3 regions of the Streptomyces sp. NPDC050658 genome follow, and region 1 is predicted to be linked to each of the others. Evidence: riboswitches for the same ligand, from Rfam matches in the RefSeq annotation. Region 1 holds a riboswitch; each other region holds the start of a gene.

Region 1 (5,189 bases):
GGCTTCATGTCGCGGTGCACGAACCCCGCGCGGTGCGCGGCGCCGAGCGCGGCGAGGACCGGCTCCAGGATGTCGAGCGCGGCCCTGGGCTGCAGGGCGCCGCGCTCGCGCAGCACGTCGCGCAGGGTGCAGCCGGCGATGTACTCCATCGCCAGGTACACGTACGCCCCGTCGGTGCCCTGGTCGTAGACCCCCACCACGTTCGGGTGCGAGAGCCGGGCGACCGACTTCGCCTCGCGGATGAAGCGGTCGACGAAGGAGGCGTCGGCGGCGAGCGTCGGGTGCATCACCTTGAGCGCGAGCACGCGGTCGAGGCGGGTGTCCACGGCCCGGTAGACCGTGGCCATCCCGCCGACCGCGATCCGTCCGTCCACGCGATACCGGCCGTCGAGCACCTGCCCGACGATGGGGTCTCCCCGGCCGAAGGCTGGGGAAGGGTCCTGAAGGGTCGTGTCCACGGATGGAGTCTACGAGCCGCCACCGACACCGATGCCCGTGCGGTCGGCTTCAGAGCGTGACTGCAGCCGACCTGTGACGCGGGAGCCGCTTGTCAGGGACCTGCCCGCCCGCCGCCGCTCAGAAAGCCGGCCGCTCCCGGTGATCCAGCACGGCCAGGCCCTCCGCGGGAGAGGACGCCTCGGCGAAGTGCCGCCGCGGAATCCGCCCCGCCCGGAAGGCCAGCCGCCCCGCCTCCACCCCGTGCCGCATGGCCTCCGCCATGAGCACCGGCTCCTGCGCCCGCGTCACCGCGGAGGCGAGCATCACACCCGCGCACCCCAGCTCCATCGCGAGCGCCGCGTCGGACGCCGTGCCCGCCCCCGCGTCCAGGATCACCGGCACGCGCGCGTGCTCGACGATCAGCTGGAAGTTGTGCGGGTTGCGGATGCCGAGCCCGGAGCCGATGGGCGATCCGAGCGGCATGATCGCCGCACAGCCCGCGCCCTCCAGCTTCCGGGCGAGGACGGGATCGTCGTTCGTGTACGGAAGGACCGTGAAGCCGTCGTCGACCAGCGTCTCGGCGGCGTCCACGAGCTCGATCGGATCCGGCAGCAGCGTGCGCTCGTCCGCGATGACCTCCAGCTTGATCAGATCCGTGCCGAGCGCCTCCCGCGCGAGCCGCGCGGTCAGCACGGCCTCGCCCGCGGTGTAACAGCCCGCGGTGTTCGGCAGGACGCGGATGCCGAGCCGGCCGAGCACGGAGAGCACCGAGCCCTGCACGCCCGGATCGAGGCGGCGCATCGCGACGGTGGTCAGCTCCGTCCCGGAGGCGATCAGGGACCGCTCCAGGACGTCCAGGCTGGGCGCACCGCCCGTACCCATGATCAGCCGCGAGGAGAACGTGAGCCCGCCGATGACGAAGGGATCGTCTGCCATGGTCGGTTCAGCCTCCTTGGACGGCGGTGAGTACTTCGACGCGGTCGCCGTCGGCGAGCGCCGTGGTCGACCACCGCGCGCGCGGGACGACGGTTTCGTTGAGCGCCGCGGCGACACCGGAGTGCGCCGTGGTGAGCGTGGCGACGAGGGCCGCGAGCGTGGTGCCCGCGGCCACGTCGCGGACCTCCCCGTTGACGGAGACGGCGCAGTCGGCTGAGAGGGTCATGCGGGCTGCTCCAGGAGAGACGGTGCCGAGAGGGCCTGGCCGAAGCGCAGGGGAGTGAACGCCCTTGCCTCGTCGGGCAGTTCGCCGGTGGTCAGGGAGTGCGCCATGACGTCGCCGGTGACGGGCGTGAGGAGGACGCCGTTGCGGTAGTGCCCCGTGGCCAGCTGCAGTCCGGGCAGCTCGGTGGCGCCGAGCATCGGCGCGTTGTCGGGGGAGGTGGGGCGCAGGCCCGCGCGGGTCTCGGTCAGCGGCAGTTCCGTGATGCCGGGGACCAGCTCGTGGGCGTCCCGGAGCAGCTCGTACACGCCGCCCGCGGTGACCGTCGTGTCCCAGCCGAGCTCCTCGCTGGTCGCGCCGACGACCAGCTCGCCGTTCTCGCGCGGCACCAGATAGACCTGGCTGCCGCGCACGACGGCACGCACCGTACGGCTCAGGAACGGCGCGTAGCGCTCCGGCACCGTGAGCCGGAGCACTTGCCCCTTGACCGGCCGAACGGGCGGCAGAACCCCCTCAGGGACCCCTGAGAGCCGCCCGCTGAGGCTGCCCGCCGCCAGCACGGTCGCACCGGCGGCCAGAGCGGTGCCGTCGTCGAGGACGACGCCGGTCGCCTTCTCGCGTACGACGGTCAGCCGCCGGGCCCACGCGCGGTGGAAGGCCACACCGGCCCGCTCGCAGGCCACGAGCAGCGCCGCGGCGAGCCTGCGCGGGTCGACCTGGTGATCGCCGTCCACCCGCAGCCCGCCCCGCACGCCCGGCGCGAGCATCGGCTCCAGGCGGCGGCACTCGCGCCCGCTCAGCCACTCCGACTCGAGCCCCGACCGGCGCTGCAGGGCGTGCAGTTCGCGCAGATGGGCGCGGTCGTCGGCGTCGAGCGCCACGGCGAGCGTGCCGCACGCGCGGTAGCCGAGATCCCGGCCGCTCGCCTCCGACAGCTCCTCGGCGAACCGCGGATAGCGCCGCGCGGAGGCCAGATTCAGGCCGAGCAGCGTCTGCTCGCCGTAGTGCAGTTCGGTGACCGCGGCCAGCATGCCCGCGGCGACCTGCGCCGCGCCGCCGCCCGGTTCGGGGTCCACGACCGCGACGGACAGGCCGCGCTGGGCCGCCCGCCAGGCCGTGACCAGGCCGATGATGCCGCCCCCGACGACAAGGACGTCCGTCGTCTTCTGGGGTGGTGGTGTCTGTGGATGCATGGGTGTCCAGCCCCTCCCTTCGCCGGCATGACCCGGATCAGGTTCGTACGGTCGGAGGCCGTCCCAGCCTCCCTCTCAGCCCGGTGCGTCCGGGCTCCCGCGAGTGCTCTGCACCGGCCACCCTAGCCCGTCGTCCCCGGAGGCAGTAGGGGGAGCTGTCCGGGTATGGGCAGTGACGGTGTGTCAGAGATCTCCTCGCCGCGCTCTGAGGTCCGCGTCGTACGCCGTCCTACAGTGATCGGGTGAGCGAGCAGCGGAAGCAGGCAGAGCGCCGGGTGGTCGTCGTCGGCGCGGGGATGGCCGGGGTGCAGACCGCGGTGGCCCTGCGCGAGCAGGGGTTCACCGGTGCGGTCACGCTCATCGGGGCGGAACCGCACCAGCCGTACGACAGGCCGCCGCTGTCCAAGGCGGTACTGCTCGGCAAGGCGGAGGGCTCCGCCTTCGACGTCGACTTCGAGGCGCTGGGCATCGAGCTGAGCCTGGGCCACGAGGTGACGGGCCTGCGCCCTGCCGACCACCAACTGGACACCGCCACCGGACCGGTGCCCTACGACGCCCTGGTCATCGCGACCGGCGCCGAGCCGATCCTGCTGCCCGGCGTCTCCGGAGTGCCCGGCGTCCATCTGCTGCGCACCCTGGACGACGCCGAGCGGCTGCGGCCCGTGCTCGCCGAGCAGCACGACATCGTGGTCGTCGGCGCGGGCTGGATCGGCGCCGAGTTCGCCACCGCCGCGCGCGAGGCGGGCTGCGCGGTCACCGTGGTGGAGGCCGCCGAGCGACCGCTCGCGGGGGCGCTGCCCGCCGAGGTCGCCGCGCCGATGGCCGGCTGGTACGCGGACTCCGGGGCCGAACTGCGCACCCACGCGCGCGTGCGGAGCGTCGAGCCCGGCACCGTTGTCCTGGACGACGGGACCAGGCTTCCCGCGGGCGCCGTCGTCGTCGGCATCGGCGCCCGGCCCGCCACGGACTGGCTCACGGACTCCGGGATCGCCCTGGGCGCCCACCGGGAGGTCATCGCCGACGACCACCTCCGGACGTCCGAGACGGACGTGTACGCGGTCGGCGACTGCTCCTCCTTCCCTTCGGGAAGGTACGGGGAGCGCCTCCTGGTCCATCACTGGGACAACGCGCTCCAGGGCCCGCGCACGGTCGCGGCCAACATCATCGGCGAGACCCCCGCGGCGTACGACCCGGTGCCGTACTTCTGGTCCGAGCAGTTCGGCCGCTTCGTCCAGTACGCGGGACACCACGCCTCCGCCGACGCCCTGGTGTGGCGCGGCGACCCGGCGGGCGCCGCCTGGACCGTGTGCTGGCTGCGGGCGGGCGCCCTGGTGGCGGTGCTCGCGGTGGGGCGCCCCAGGGACCTGGCCCAGGGCCGCAAGCTGATCGAGTCCGGCACGCACCTCGATCCGGACAAGGCGGCGGATCCCTCCGTGCCGCTCAAGAAGGCCGTCCGGGAGTAGCGGCAGAGACGGCGGCGGGGGAGGAGCCGCCAAGGCGACGGCGGCCGCTCCCACGCCCTCTGTCGGTCCCCGGGGATACGCTTTGCCGTGTGACCGAGATTGACGCAAAGACTGATGCTCTCGTCCCCGACTGGCTCCACCTCCCCGACATCGCCGAAATGCTCGACGTCGAGGTGACGCGCGTGCGCCAGCTGGTCAAGGAAGGCCAGCTGATCGCCGTGCGCCGTGGTGAGAACCGCGCGCTCCAGGTGCCGGCCGCCTTCATCGACGGCGACAAGGTCGTCAAGGGCCTGACCGGCACCCTGACGCTCCTGAGGGACGACGGCTTCACCGACGAAGAGATGCTGGAGTGGCTCTTCACTCCCGACCCGACCCTGCCGGGCACCCCCGCGCAGGCGCTGAGCGAGAATCGCGGCACGGAGGTGAAGCGCCGCGCCCAGGCGCTCGCCGTCTGACCTGAACCGAAACCGCGCGGTGTACGGGCCGCGGCACGCTCCGAGCGGCCCGTACGCCACCGATCACCCGGGGGGAACACTCCATGGCCATCACGCCTGCCCGCGAGCAGCTCGCCGACGCCCGCCTCTACCTGTGCGTGGACGCCCGCAAGCGCCAGGGAGACCTTCCGGAGTTCCTCGACGCCGTCCTCGCGGGCGGCGTCGACATCGTGCAGCTGCGCGACAAGGGCATGGAGGCGGCCGAGGAGCTGGACCACCTCCAGGTCTTCGCCGACGCCGCGCGGCGGCACGGAAAGCTCCTCGCCGTGAACGACCGCGCGGACGTCGCGCACGCCATCGGCGCCGACGTGCTGCACCTGGGCCAGGGTGACCTGCCGGTGCCCGCCGCCCGCCGCATCCTCGGCGATGACGTGCTCATCGGCCGCTCCACGCACGCCGAGTCCGAGGCCGCCGCGGCGGCCGTCCAGGACGGCGTGGACTA
Region 2 (5,189 bases), on a different contig from region 1:
TTCGGGCGGCCTCGGACTCGCCACCACGATGGGGGAGGTGACCGCCGAGACCTCAGGGGCGGGGGCGATCGCCGTCGTCGCGGTGCTCGCACCCGTGCTCGCCGGGGCGGCCGCCGCGATCTTCCTGCTGGTGGGCTACATCCTGAAGATGCTCAACCCCGAGCCCGCCTTCGCGGACACCCTGCTCACCGCGGGATGGCTGTTCGGCGCGCTCACCGCGGGAGGCATCCTGGTCGCCGCGATCGGGCTGCTCCTGACCGCTCTGCGCAACGGCTCCACCTCGCTCCAGGCGGACTCGCACGGAGAACGGAACGAGGAGGTGGTCCGCGCCAGGGAAGCCTGGGGCGAGGCACTCCTGGAGCGCGGCGTCCTGCCGTTCCTGCGGGAGGCGCTCGCGGATCCGGGGGCGGCGCACGTGGCCCGTACGCCGTCGGCGGACCCGAGCAGCCGCATGCCTCAACTGGGCTACCACCGGCCCGGGTTCAGCAGCCCTGACGGCGGGCCCTCCGCGGGCCCGCGGCCGAGCTACTCGAGCCCGGACTTCTCGAGCCCGGACTTCGGCGGGCCCGACCACAAGCCGGAGTAGCGGGGCGCCGCGAGCGGGCACGGCTGTGGGTCCCCCAACGGCTGTTGGGAGACCCACAGATTCGCGCTGTCCGGATGCCTCCGGGGATTCGGCGGCTCAGTCGGCGATCGGCAGGTACACGCGGTTTCCGGCTGCCGCGAACTCCTTGGACTTCTGCTCCATGCCCGCGGCGATCTCGTCCTGGTCCAGGTCGCCGCCGTGCTGCCTGCGGATGTCCTGGGAGATCTTCATGCTGCAGAACTTCGGCCCGCACATCGAGCAGAAGTGCGCCGTCTTCGCGGGCTCGGCCGGCAGCGTCTCGTCGTGGAACTCCCGCGCGGTGACCGGGTCGAGGGCCAGATTGAACTGGTCCTCCCAGCGGAACTCGAAGCGCGCGTCCGAGAGCGCGTCGTCCCAGTCCTGCGCGCCCGGGTGCCCCTTGGCGAGGTCGGCTGCGTGGGCCGCGATCTTGTACGTGATGACACCGGTCTTCACGTCGTCACGGTTGGGCAGGCCCAGGTGCTCCTTGGGCGTGACGTAGCAGAGCATCGCCGTGCCCCACCAGCCGATCATCGCGGCGCCGATGCCGGAGGTGATGTGGTCGTAGGCGGGGGCGATGTCCGTGGTGAGCGGGCCGAGCGTGTAGAACGGCGCCTCCTCGCAGATCTCCTGCTGGAGGTCGATGTTCTCCTTGATCTTGTGCATCGGGACGTGACCGGGGCCCTCGATCATCGTCTGTACGTTGTGACGCTTGGCGATCGTGTTGAGTTCCCCGAGCGTCTTCAACTCGGCGAACTGCGCCTCGTCGTTGGCGTCCGCGATCGATCCGGGCCGCAGGCCGTCGCCGAGCGAGTACGTCACGTCGTACGCCGCGAGGATCTCGCAGAGCTCCTCGAAGTGCTCGTAGAGGAAGCTCTCCTTGTGGTGCGCCAGACACCAGGCGGCCATGATCGAGCCACCGCGCGAGACGATGCCGGTCTTGCGGCGCGCGGTGAGCGGGACATACGGAAGGCGCACGCCCGCGTGCACCGTCATGTAGTCCACGCCCTGCTCGGCCTGCTCGATGACCGTGTCCTTGTAGATCTCCCAGGTCAGCGCCTCGGCCTGGCCGTCGACCTTCTCCAGGGCCTGGTAGAGCGGCACGGTGCCGATGGGGACGGGGGAGTTGCGCAGGACCCACTCGCGGGTGGTGTGGATGTTGCGCCCTGTGGAGAGGTCCATGACCGTGTCGGCGCCCCACTTGGTCGCCCAGGTCATCTTGTCCACCTCCTCCTCGATGGAGGAGGTGACCGCGGAGTTGCCGATGTTGGCGTTCACCTTCACCAGGAACCTCTTGCCGATGATCATCGGCTCGATCTCCGGGTGGTTCACGTTCGCGGGGATCACCGCGCGGCCCGCGGCGACTTCCTCCCGGACGATCTCGGGATCGATGTTCTCCCGGATCCCGATGAACTCCATCTCGGGCGTGATCTCGCCGCGACGGGCGTACGCCAGCTGCGTCACCGCCTGGCCCTGGCGGCCGCGGCGAGGCTGGCGCGGGCGGCCGGGGAAGACCGCGTCGAGGTTCTTGAGCCCGCCGCGCGGCGAGGTGTGCTTGATGCCGTCGTCCTCGGGACGGGGCGGGCGGCCCACGTACTCCTCGGTGTCGCCGCGGGCGATGATCCAGTTCTCCCGCAGCGGCGGCAGACCGCGGCGGACGTCGGTCTCCGCGGCCGGGTCGGTGTACGGCCCTGAAGTGTCGTACAGGGTCACGGCCTTGCCGTTGGTGAGGTGCACCTGGCGGACCGGCACGCGCAGATCGGGGCGTGAGCCCTCGACGTACGCCTTGTGCCAGCCGATGGACTTCCCGGCCTCCGCGCCCTCGGGCGTGCTGGAGGCAGGCGTGCGTGCGTCCGATGTGGTCATGAGACCTACTCCCTACGCCGGCATTACCCGGTAACAGGTTCGGCGGTCGACGCAGCGGATTCCGTACTGCTCGTGCACTCTTGTGCCGATTCGTACGGAGGTCAGCGCCCTCTCAGCCCGGTGCTCCGAGCTCCCGCGATTGCAAAGGTGCCTCCACGCTAGCGTCATATCGGGCGCGCTGAACAGAGGGCCCCCTCCGTTCTTGCGATGATCGGGCAGTGACCACCACAGAGCCGCCGCCGCGTCCGCCGTCCCAGCCGCCGTCCGGGCCGCCCTTCCCGAACCCTCACGGGGACGGGCACGGGCACTCGCACAGCCATGGTCCGGCGGCGCCCGTCTCCCGGCATCTGCGCAAGGTCATCGCGGCGGTGCTGATTCCTTTCGCCACCGCGGTCGTCGTGGGTCTCGTCGTGCTCTGGCCCGGCGGCGCACCCGGCCACGAGCGCACCGGAGTCGGCTTCGACCGGCAGACCGAGTCCGCGACGGTGACGAAGGTGCAGGAGCTGCCCTGCGAGGACGTGAACGCCTCGCAGCCCCCGCCGACCGGTGACACGTCCACCGCCGAGGGGCAGACCGCGGAGTCCCGCGCGAAGGGCACCTGCAAGAAGGCGACGGTCGAGGTGACCAGCGGCAAGGACAAGGGCCGCACCTTCACGGAGATCGTCCAGCCTGACTCACCACGGCAGTTGCGCGAGGGCCAGCAGGTGGTGGTCGCCTATGAGCCCAAGGCACCGGAGGCGCTGCAGTACTCCGTCACCGACGTGAACCGCAAGATCCCGATGGCGCTGCTCGCCGGGATCTTCGCCCTCGCCGTCGTCCTGGTGGGGCGGATGCGCGGCGTCATGGCCCTGGTGGCGCTCGCCCTGAGCTTCCTCGTGCTGACCTTCTTCATCCTGCCAGCGATCCTCCAGGGGTCGAATCCGCTGGTGGTGGCGGTGGTCGGGGCCAGCGCCATCATGCTGATCGCGCTCTATCTGTGCCATGGACTCACGGCGCGTACGTCGGTCGCGGTGCTCGGCACCCTGATCTCGCTGCTCCTGATCGGGCTGCTCGGCTCGGTCTTCATCGGCTGGGCCTCGCTGAGCGGCAACACGGACGACAACACCGGCCTGATCCACGGCCTGTATCCGGACATCGACATGAGCGGTCTGCTGCTCGCGGGCGTCATCATCGGCTCCCTCGGTGTCCTCGACGACGTGACGGTCACCCAGACGTCGGCGGTCTGGGAGCTGCACCAGGCCAACCCGACGATGGGCTGGCGCGGCCTGTACCGCGCGGGCATCCGCATCGGCCGCGACCACATCGCCTCCGTGGTCAACACCCTGGTCCTGGCCTACGCGGGCGCCGCGCTGCCGCTGCTCCTGCTCTTCTCGATCGCGCAGAGCAGCGTGGGCACGGTGGCCAACAGCGAGCTGGTCGCCGAGGAGATCGTGCGCACGCTGGTCGGCTCGATCGGCCTGGTCGCCTCGGTCCCGGTGACGACGGCCCTCGCGGCGCTGGTGGTGTCCGCGGATCGGGCGGGTGGTGTTGCGGGGACTGCTGGGGCCTCTGGTGCTCCTGCGGCGTCCGTGGCGCCCGCGGCGGCAAAGCAGCGAAGGGGCGGCGGAGGCGGACGACGACGCAAGGCGTGAGCGGACCGGGGTCCAGGGCCCGGGCCCGGGTCCGGGTCCGGGCCAGGACCGGAGTCCGCGGCCGCGGCAATGCCGTGAAATGCACCAATCTGCCATCCCGCGGCGTCCGTTGGCCCCGAGGTCAGCCCGCGCTCTGCTCCTCCGCGAGGATCCGGTCCAGCGCCTCGTCCAGGTGGGTCTCGAAGTCGGCGAGCGCCCGCTCCTGCCCGAGCGGCACCAACTTGTCCGTGCGGTCCAGGAACGCGAGCAGTGGCGGAACCCCCACCCGGAACAGCGCCTGATCGCCGCCGACCTGCAGCCTGATGAGGACCTCGTCGAGCAGGTCGGGGTCGGTGGGCGCGATGTGCACATCACCGTCGCCGCATGCCCTGCCCACCCCGTCGATCAGCAACTCGCGCCCGAAGGCCCAGGTCACCGGAGCGTCGCCGGGGAGATGGAAGGTCAGCCGGACGGCGTAGGGATCCGCGGTCTCATAGCGCAGCTCCACCGGGATGCGAAACGACAACTCCTCGGAAACAAGGAAGCTCATCATGACCTCTGCCTGCACCGACTCGCGCATCGCCCGCCTACCCCGTCGCTAAACCTCGACCGGCCAGGAACCAACTCCCTGACACCCATGGCATCTTGCTTAACGTACACATCAGATCACAAGGAGTGAGTTTTCAGATGCTGATAGAGAAGGCGAGTGTCCCAAGCAGCTTTCCGATCTCATTCTGCAACCGCATCGCCGCGGGGAGTAGTCGCTCTGACTGATAGGCGGGAACGGAAATCGCCATCGTGGCCGCCGTGTCGCCCGCGGTGATCGGAATCGCCGCGCAGACCGTTCCCAGCGCGTACTCCTGCCGCTCCACCACAGGTCGCATCCGCCCCATCGCTTCCAGCCGGCGCATGAAGCTCCGGTCGTCACGGACCGAGTACCTCGTGATCGACTGCACGGGATAGCGGTCGAGATGGTCCTTGCGCCGCTCTTCGTCGAGTTGGCCGAGCAGACACTGTCCGATCGCATGGGCGTGACCGGTCTCGCGGAAGTCGGCCCACTCCTCCACGGCGGGATTCCCGGGCGTGTCCGCGACGGCCACGACCTCGAT
Region 3 (5,189 bases), on a different contig from region 1:
CGCCCAGCATCCGTGCGGCCTCTTCCTGCCGCGGATCGAGCTGCGACCACAGCCCTCCCACGGTCCGCACGACGACGGCGTAATTGAAGAAGACATGGGCGAGCAGAATCGCCCACACCGTCGTGTCGAGCCGCAGGCCCCACATCTCGTCGAACAGACCCCCGCGCCCGATCAGCGCGAGGAACGCGGTCCCGACGACGACGGTGGGCAGCACGAACGGCACTGTGACGACGGCCCGCAGCACCTGCTTGCCCCTGAACTCGAAGCGCGCGAAGACATACGCGCCGGGGAGCGCGATCAGCAGCGTGAGCGCGGTCGACGCGAGCGCCTGCCAGGTGGTGAACCAGAGCACGTGCCGGATGTCCGACTGCCCGAGCACCTCCGCGATCCGCCCGAACTGCCACTGCCCGCCCACCTTCAGGCCGCGCGCGACGATCGCGGCGACCGGATAGGCGAAGAACACGGCGAAGAACGCGACGGGCACGGCCAGCAGACCGAGCCGCGCCGCGCTCCCACGCGTGAGCCCCTTACGGGACCTGCCTACTTCAGTACGAGCGAGGTCCACGACTTGACCCACTGCTCACGGTTGTCGGCGATCTTCTCCGGGGCCATGGTCTGCGGCTTGTCGACGCTCACGCCGTGCTCCGTGAACAGTTCGGGCAGCTTGGTGTCCTTGACCGCCGGGTTCACGAACATGGAGAGCGGCAGGTCCTCCTGGAACCGCTTGCTGATCAGGAAGTCGATCAGCGCCTTGCCGCCCTTCTCGTTCCGCGCGCCGTTCAGCAGGCCCGCGAACTCGATCTGGCGGAAGCAGGTGCCGGTGGCGACGCCGGTCGGCGCCTCCTTGGGCTGCGGCTTGGCGTAGAGCACCTCGACGGGCGGCGAGGAGGCGTAGGAGACGACGAGCGGCCGGTCGCCCTTGGCCTTCTTGCCGCCGGCGGAGCCGGAGAACTCCTCGTTGTAGGCCTGCTCCCAGCCGTCGACGACCTTGACGCCGTTGGCCGTGAGCTTCTTCCAGTAGCCCTGCCAGCCGTCGTCGCCGTACTCGGCGGCGGTCCCGAGCAGGAAGCCGAGGCCGGGCGAGGACGTCGCGACGTTCTCGGTGACCAGCAGGTCCTTGTACGCGGGCTTGACCAGGTCGTCGAGCGTCTTCGGCGGCGCGAGCTTCTTGTCGGCGAAGTACTTCTTGTCGTAGTTGACGCAGATGTCGCCGCTGTCGACGGGCGTCACCCGGTGCTTGCCCTTGTCGAGCTGAAGCTCGGCGGGAATCCCGTCCAAGCCCTTCGCCTCGTACGAAGCAAAGACACCCTGGTCGAGCGCGCGCGACAGCAGGGTGTTGTCCACCCCGAAGAAGACGTCCCCCTGCGGGTTGTCCTTCGACAGGATCGCCTTGTTCACGGCGGCGCCCGCGTCCCCGTCCTCGAGGACGTTGACCTTGTAGCCGGACTTCTTCTCGAACTCCTTCAGTACGTCCTTGGAGACGTTGAAGGAGTCGTGGCTGACGAGCGTGACGCTCTTGGAGCCGGCGGCCTTGTCGCCGCTGTCCGAGCCGCCGCACGCGGAGAGCGCGACGAGCCCGAGGCCGACCGCGACCGCGGTGACCGTGACCTTCTTGGTGGTGCTCACTGAGATCATTCCTCCTGGGTGTGACCAGGAAGAGACGCGGCCCTGCCCGCGGACCGGGAGAGGTCCGCGGGCAGGGCGCAACAGCTTGAGTGGTGTCCGAACTTCCTACCCGGAATGACCCGGGCAAGGTTCAGAGGGTCTGCGGCCAACCTGTCCTTGGCTGCCGCACTCTCAGCGCTGTGGCGCTCCCCTGTCGGAATATGCAGATGTGCGAACACTCGGCCATCAGGCAGTCGTGTTCAGGCCAAGCCTAACGCTCGGCCGCCGCGAGCTGTCCGCACGCCCCGTCGATCTCCTGGCCACGGGTGTCACGGATCGTGACGGGCACCCCATGGGCGGCGATGGCCTCCACGAAGGCCTTCTCGTCCTCGGGGCGGGAGGCCGTCCACTTCGAGCCCGGCGTCGGGTTCAGCGGAATGAGATTGACGTGCACGGGCTTGCCCCTGAGCAGCCGGCCGAGCCGGTCACCGCGCCACGCCTGGTCGTTGATGTCCCGGATCAGCGCGTACTCGATGGAGAGCCGGCGCCCCGACTTGGCCGCGTACTCCCAACCCGCGTCGAGCACCTCACGCACCTGCCAGCGCGTGTTCACGGGTACGAGGGTGTCGCGCAGCTCGTCGTCGGGCGCGTGCAGCGAGATCGCGAGGCGGCACTTGAAGCCCTCGTCGGCGAACCGGTGGATGGCGGGCACGAGACCCACGGTCGACACGGTGATGCCGCGCTGCGAGAGCCCGACCCCGTCCGGCTCGGGATCCGTGAGCCGACGGATCGCCCCGATCACCCGGTTGTAGTTGGCGAGCGGTTCGCCCATCCCCATGAAGACGATGTTGCTCAGCCGCGCGGGCCCGCCGGGAATCTCCCCGTCCCGCAGCGCCCGCATGCCGTCCACGATCTGGTGCACGATCTCGGCGGTGGACAGATTCCGGTCGAGCCCGGCCTGCCCCGTCGCACAGAACGGACAGTTCATCCCGCACCCGGCCTGCGACGAGATGCACATCGTCACGCGGTCCGGGTAGCGCATGAGCACGGACTCGACGAGCGTCCCGTCGAAGAGCCGCCACAGCGTCTTGCGCGTCGTGTCGTCGTCACAGCTGATGTGCCGCACCACGGACATCAGCTCGGGAAGCAGCGCCTCCTGAAGCTTCCCGCGCGCCCCGGCCGGGATGTCGGTCCACTGCTCCGGGTCGTGCGCGTACCGCGCGAAGTAGTGCTGCGAGAGCTGCTTGGCGCGAAACGGCTTCTCGCCGACGGCGGCGACGGCTTCCTTGCGCTCGGCGGGCGTGAGGTCGGCGAGATGCCGCGGCGGCTTCTTGGCTCCGCGGGGCGCGACGAAGGTGAGTTCTCCGGGTACAGGCATGGTCCGTCCAGTGTCGCAGACGGGCGGGGGTGCGCCTGCTGTGCGTGGCGGGGGGCCGGGGGCTCCCCGGGAGTACGCCCCTCCGCCGCTGCCAGCGCCTCCCCTCAGCCGACGTCCCTCGCCGTGAACCGGCTCTCGTACTTCATCCCCTCGTCCGTGCCCCGCAGCACCCAGAACGCGTCCAGGTCGCGCTTCTTCGGGTTCAGGAAGCCGGGGGCGCCTACCACCACGTCCAGGTGTTTGTCGCCGTCGGTGTCGAGCAGGGGGCCCACGACCGTGATGCGGTTGCGGGTCGGGCCGCGGCCTGCGGCGGGGGTGTCGCTGCCGGGGATGCCGGGGGTGTCGAGGGTCATCGCCTGGGCTGCCCCGGCTCCGCCCTTCGCCCCGCTCTTGGCCGTGAGCAGGGCGGGGATCAGCCAGACCACGCCGTTGCTGTCGTTGGCGCCGGTCGCCGATGTGACCAGGTCCGCCTTGCCGTCGCCGGTGACGTCGCCGAGCGCGGTGCCGCCCATGCCGCCGTACTGCGTCGCGTCCGTCAGGCCCGGCGGGTCGGCAAGGCCCACCCCGTCCCGCTTGCCGCGCTCGGGCCCGGAGCGGGTGCTGAGGCGGTAGCCGGCGCCCAGTTGCCGCTGCGCCGCGGTGAAGCCGGCCGAGTACAGGTCGTCGATGCCGTCGCCGTCCACGTCGCCCGGCTGCCCCTCCAGACCGATGTCGGGGCGCTCGCGACGCTCGGCGAGCTTCAGGCCTCCCTTTCCGCCGCGCAGATACTGCAGCCCGCTGATGGTCACATCGCCGTCGCCCTCCATCTCCGGGTCGGTCCAGTGAAACCAGATCGCCAGGTCGGTGGCCTTGTCCCCGTCGAAGTCCCCGGCCAGGAAACGGCCGGGAATCGAGTCCGGCCACCGGCCGTTGCTCAGGCTCTGCCGCCGGGCGGGGGCGCCGTCGCGCTTGACGGGGCCGTACCAGACCGTGCCCTCCGGGCCCCCGGTGCCGCCGGGGAAGAACAGGTCGGCGTTGCCGTCCCCGTCGAAGTCACCGGTGGCGGCGGGGCTGCCCGGCGCCCCGGAGAGCGGCTCAGGGGCGCCCACCCCGCGCGGCCCGCCCCACAGCACGACCGGCTTGCCGCGCTCCGTCGCCTGGATCAGATCGGTGAAGCCGTCGTGGTCCAGATCGGTGCGCAGCAGCCGCGTCTGCTCGGGCCCGGTCTTCGACTCCGGCCGGGCCGCGACCGTGCGGCGGCGCGGATCGAGTCCGTCCGCCGAGCCGTACACCACGACCAGGCTCCGGCCCCCCACCACCGCCGCGAAGTCGTCGTAACCATCGCCGTTGAAGTCCCCCGGCCGGGGCCGCTCCGACGGCTTGCCCGCCTTGGGCCGCTCGGCGGCGTTGTCCTCACCGTCGGCCGGGCTCTCCGAAGCGCCGCACCCCGTCGCGAGGAGCACGGCTGCCAGCGCTCCGGCGGCGAACTTCAGCGGCACCTGCACGAGCCGTTCCATGGGACCTCACCTGTCGACGACGTCGGAAAATCACACACTGGACAGCCGACAGGGCAGGAAGGTTGTGTCGCGGCCATCGGGTGTACGAGGCGGAGAGCCGACCGGGGTGACGAGAAGGGGCCCGCCGTCCCACCGGACGACGAGCCCCTCACGTAACAACTACGCAGGTCAGCCCGACCCTACAAAGATCACCAGCAGCAGCCACACCACCGGCGCCGTAGGCAGCAGGGAATCCAGCCGGTCCATGATGCCGCCGTGGCCCGGCAGCAGCGTGCCCATGTCCTTGATGCCGAGGTCCCGCTTGATCATCGACTCGCCCAGGTCACCGAGTGTGGCGCTCACGCCGACCGCGAGGCCGATGAGCAGACCCTGCCACCAGCTGCCGCCGTCGATCAGGAACTCCATGCACAACGCGCCCGCCGCCATCGCGAACGTCACCGCTCCGACCAGGCCCTCGCGGGTCTTGCCGGGGCTGATGCGCGGCGCGAGCTTGTGCTTGCCGAAGCGCCAGCCGATCGCGTACGCCCCCGTGTCGCTGACCACGGTCAGCAGCAGGAAGGTGAGCACACGCTGCGGCCCGTCGTCCGCGGTGAGCATCAGCGCCACGAACGTGGCGAGGAACGGCACGTAGAACGCCGCGAAGACGCCCGCCGTGACGTCCTTCAGATAGCCCTCGGGCGGTTCGGTCATCCGCCAGACGAGCACCGCGA

What was found. Region 1 has a riboswitch for thiamine pyrophosphate ahead of thiO (glycine oxidase ThiO). Riboswitches for the same ligand answer to the same signal wherever they lie in the genome.
Region 2: another riboswitch for thiamine pyrophosphate. It lies ahead of thiC (phosphomethylpyrimidine synthase ThiC); the one in region 1 lies ahead of thiO (glycine oxidase ThiO).
Region 3: another riboswitch for thiamine pyrophosphate. It lies ahead of ACIBKX_RS29500 (thiamine ABC transporter substrate-binding protein); the one in region 1 lies ahead of thiO (glycine oxidase ThiO).

What each region holds. Positions count from the first base shown of each region.
Region 1 covers NZ_JBITGM010000001.1:421,985-427,173, reverse strand. The annotation lists gene pknB (Stk1 family PASTA domain-containing Ser/Thr kinase) at 1-458, opposite strand, end outside; gene ACIBKX_RS02010 (thiazole synthase) at 577-1,374, opposite strand; gene thiS (sulfur carrier protein ThiS) at 1,382-1,600, opposite strand; gene thiO (glycine oxidase ThiO) at 1,597-2,790, opposite strand; TPP riboswitch at 2,788-2,901, opposite strand; gene ACIBKX_RS01995 (NAD(P)/FAD-dependent oxidoreductase) at 3,087-4,253, shown strand; gene ACIBKX_RS01990 (Rv2175c family DNA-binding protein) at 4,343-4,708, shown strand; gene thiE (thiamine phosphate synthase) at 4,792-5,189, shown strand, end outside.
Region 2 covers NZ_JBITGM010000006.1:168,970-174,158, forward strand. The annotation lists gene ACIBKX_RS22035 (hypothetical protein) at 1-586, shown strand, start outside; gene thiC (phosphomethylpyrimidine synthase ThiC) at 683-2,470, opposite strand; TPP riboswitch at 2,463-2,617, opposite strand; gene ACIBKX_RS22045 (YibE/F family protein) at 2,689-4,101, shown strand; gene ACIBKX_RS22050 (SsgA family sporulation/cell division regulator) at 4,223-4,660, opposite strand; gene ACIBKX_RS22055 (helix-turn-helix domain-containing protein) at 4,764-5,189, opposite strand, start outside.
Region 3 covers NZ_JBITGM010000009.1:319,792-324,980, reverse strand. The annotation lists gene ACIBKX_RS29505 (iron ABC transporter permease) at 1-565, opposite strand, end outside; gene ACIBKX_RS29500 (thiamine ABC transporter substrate-binding protein) at 541-1,626, opposite strand; TPP riboswitch at 1,711-1,828, opposite strand; gene rlmN (23S rRNA (adenine(2503)-C(2))-methyltransferase RlmN) at 1,877-2,983, opposite strand; gene ACIBKX_RS29490 (FG-GAP and VCBS repeat-containing protein) at 3,088-4,479, opposite strand; gene ACIBKX_RS29485 (phosphatidate cytidylyltransferase) at 4,648-5,189, opposite strand, start outside.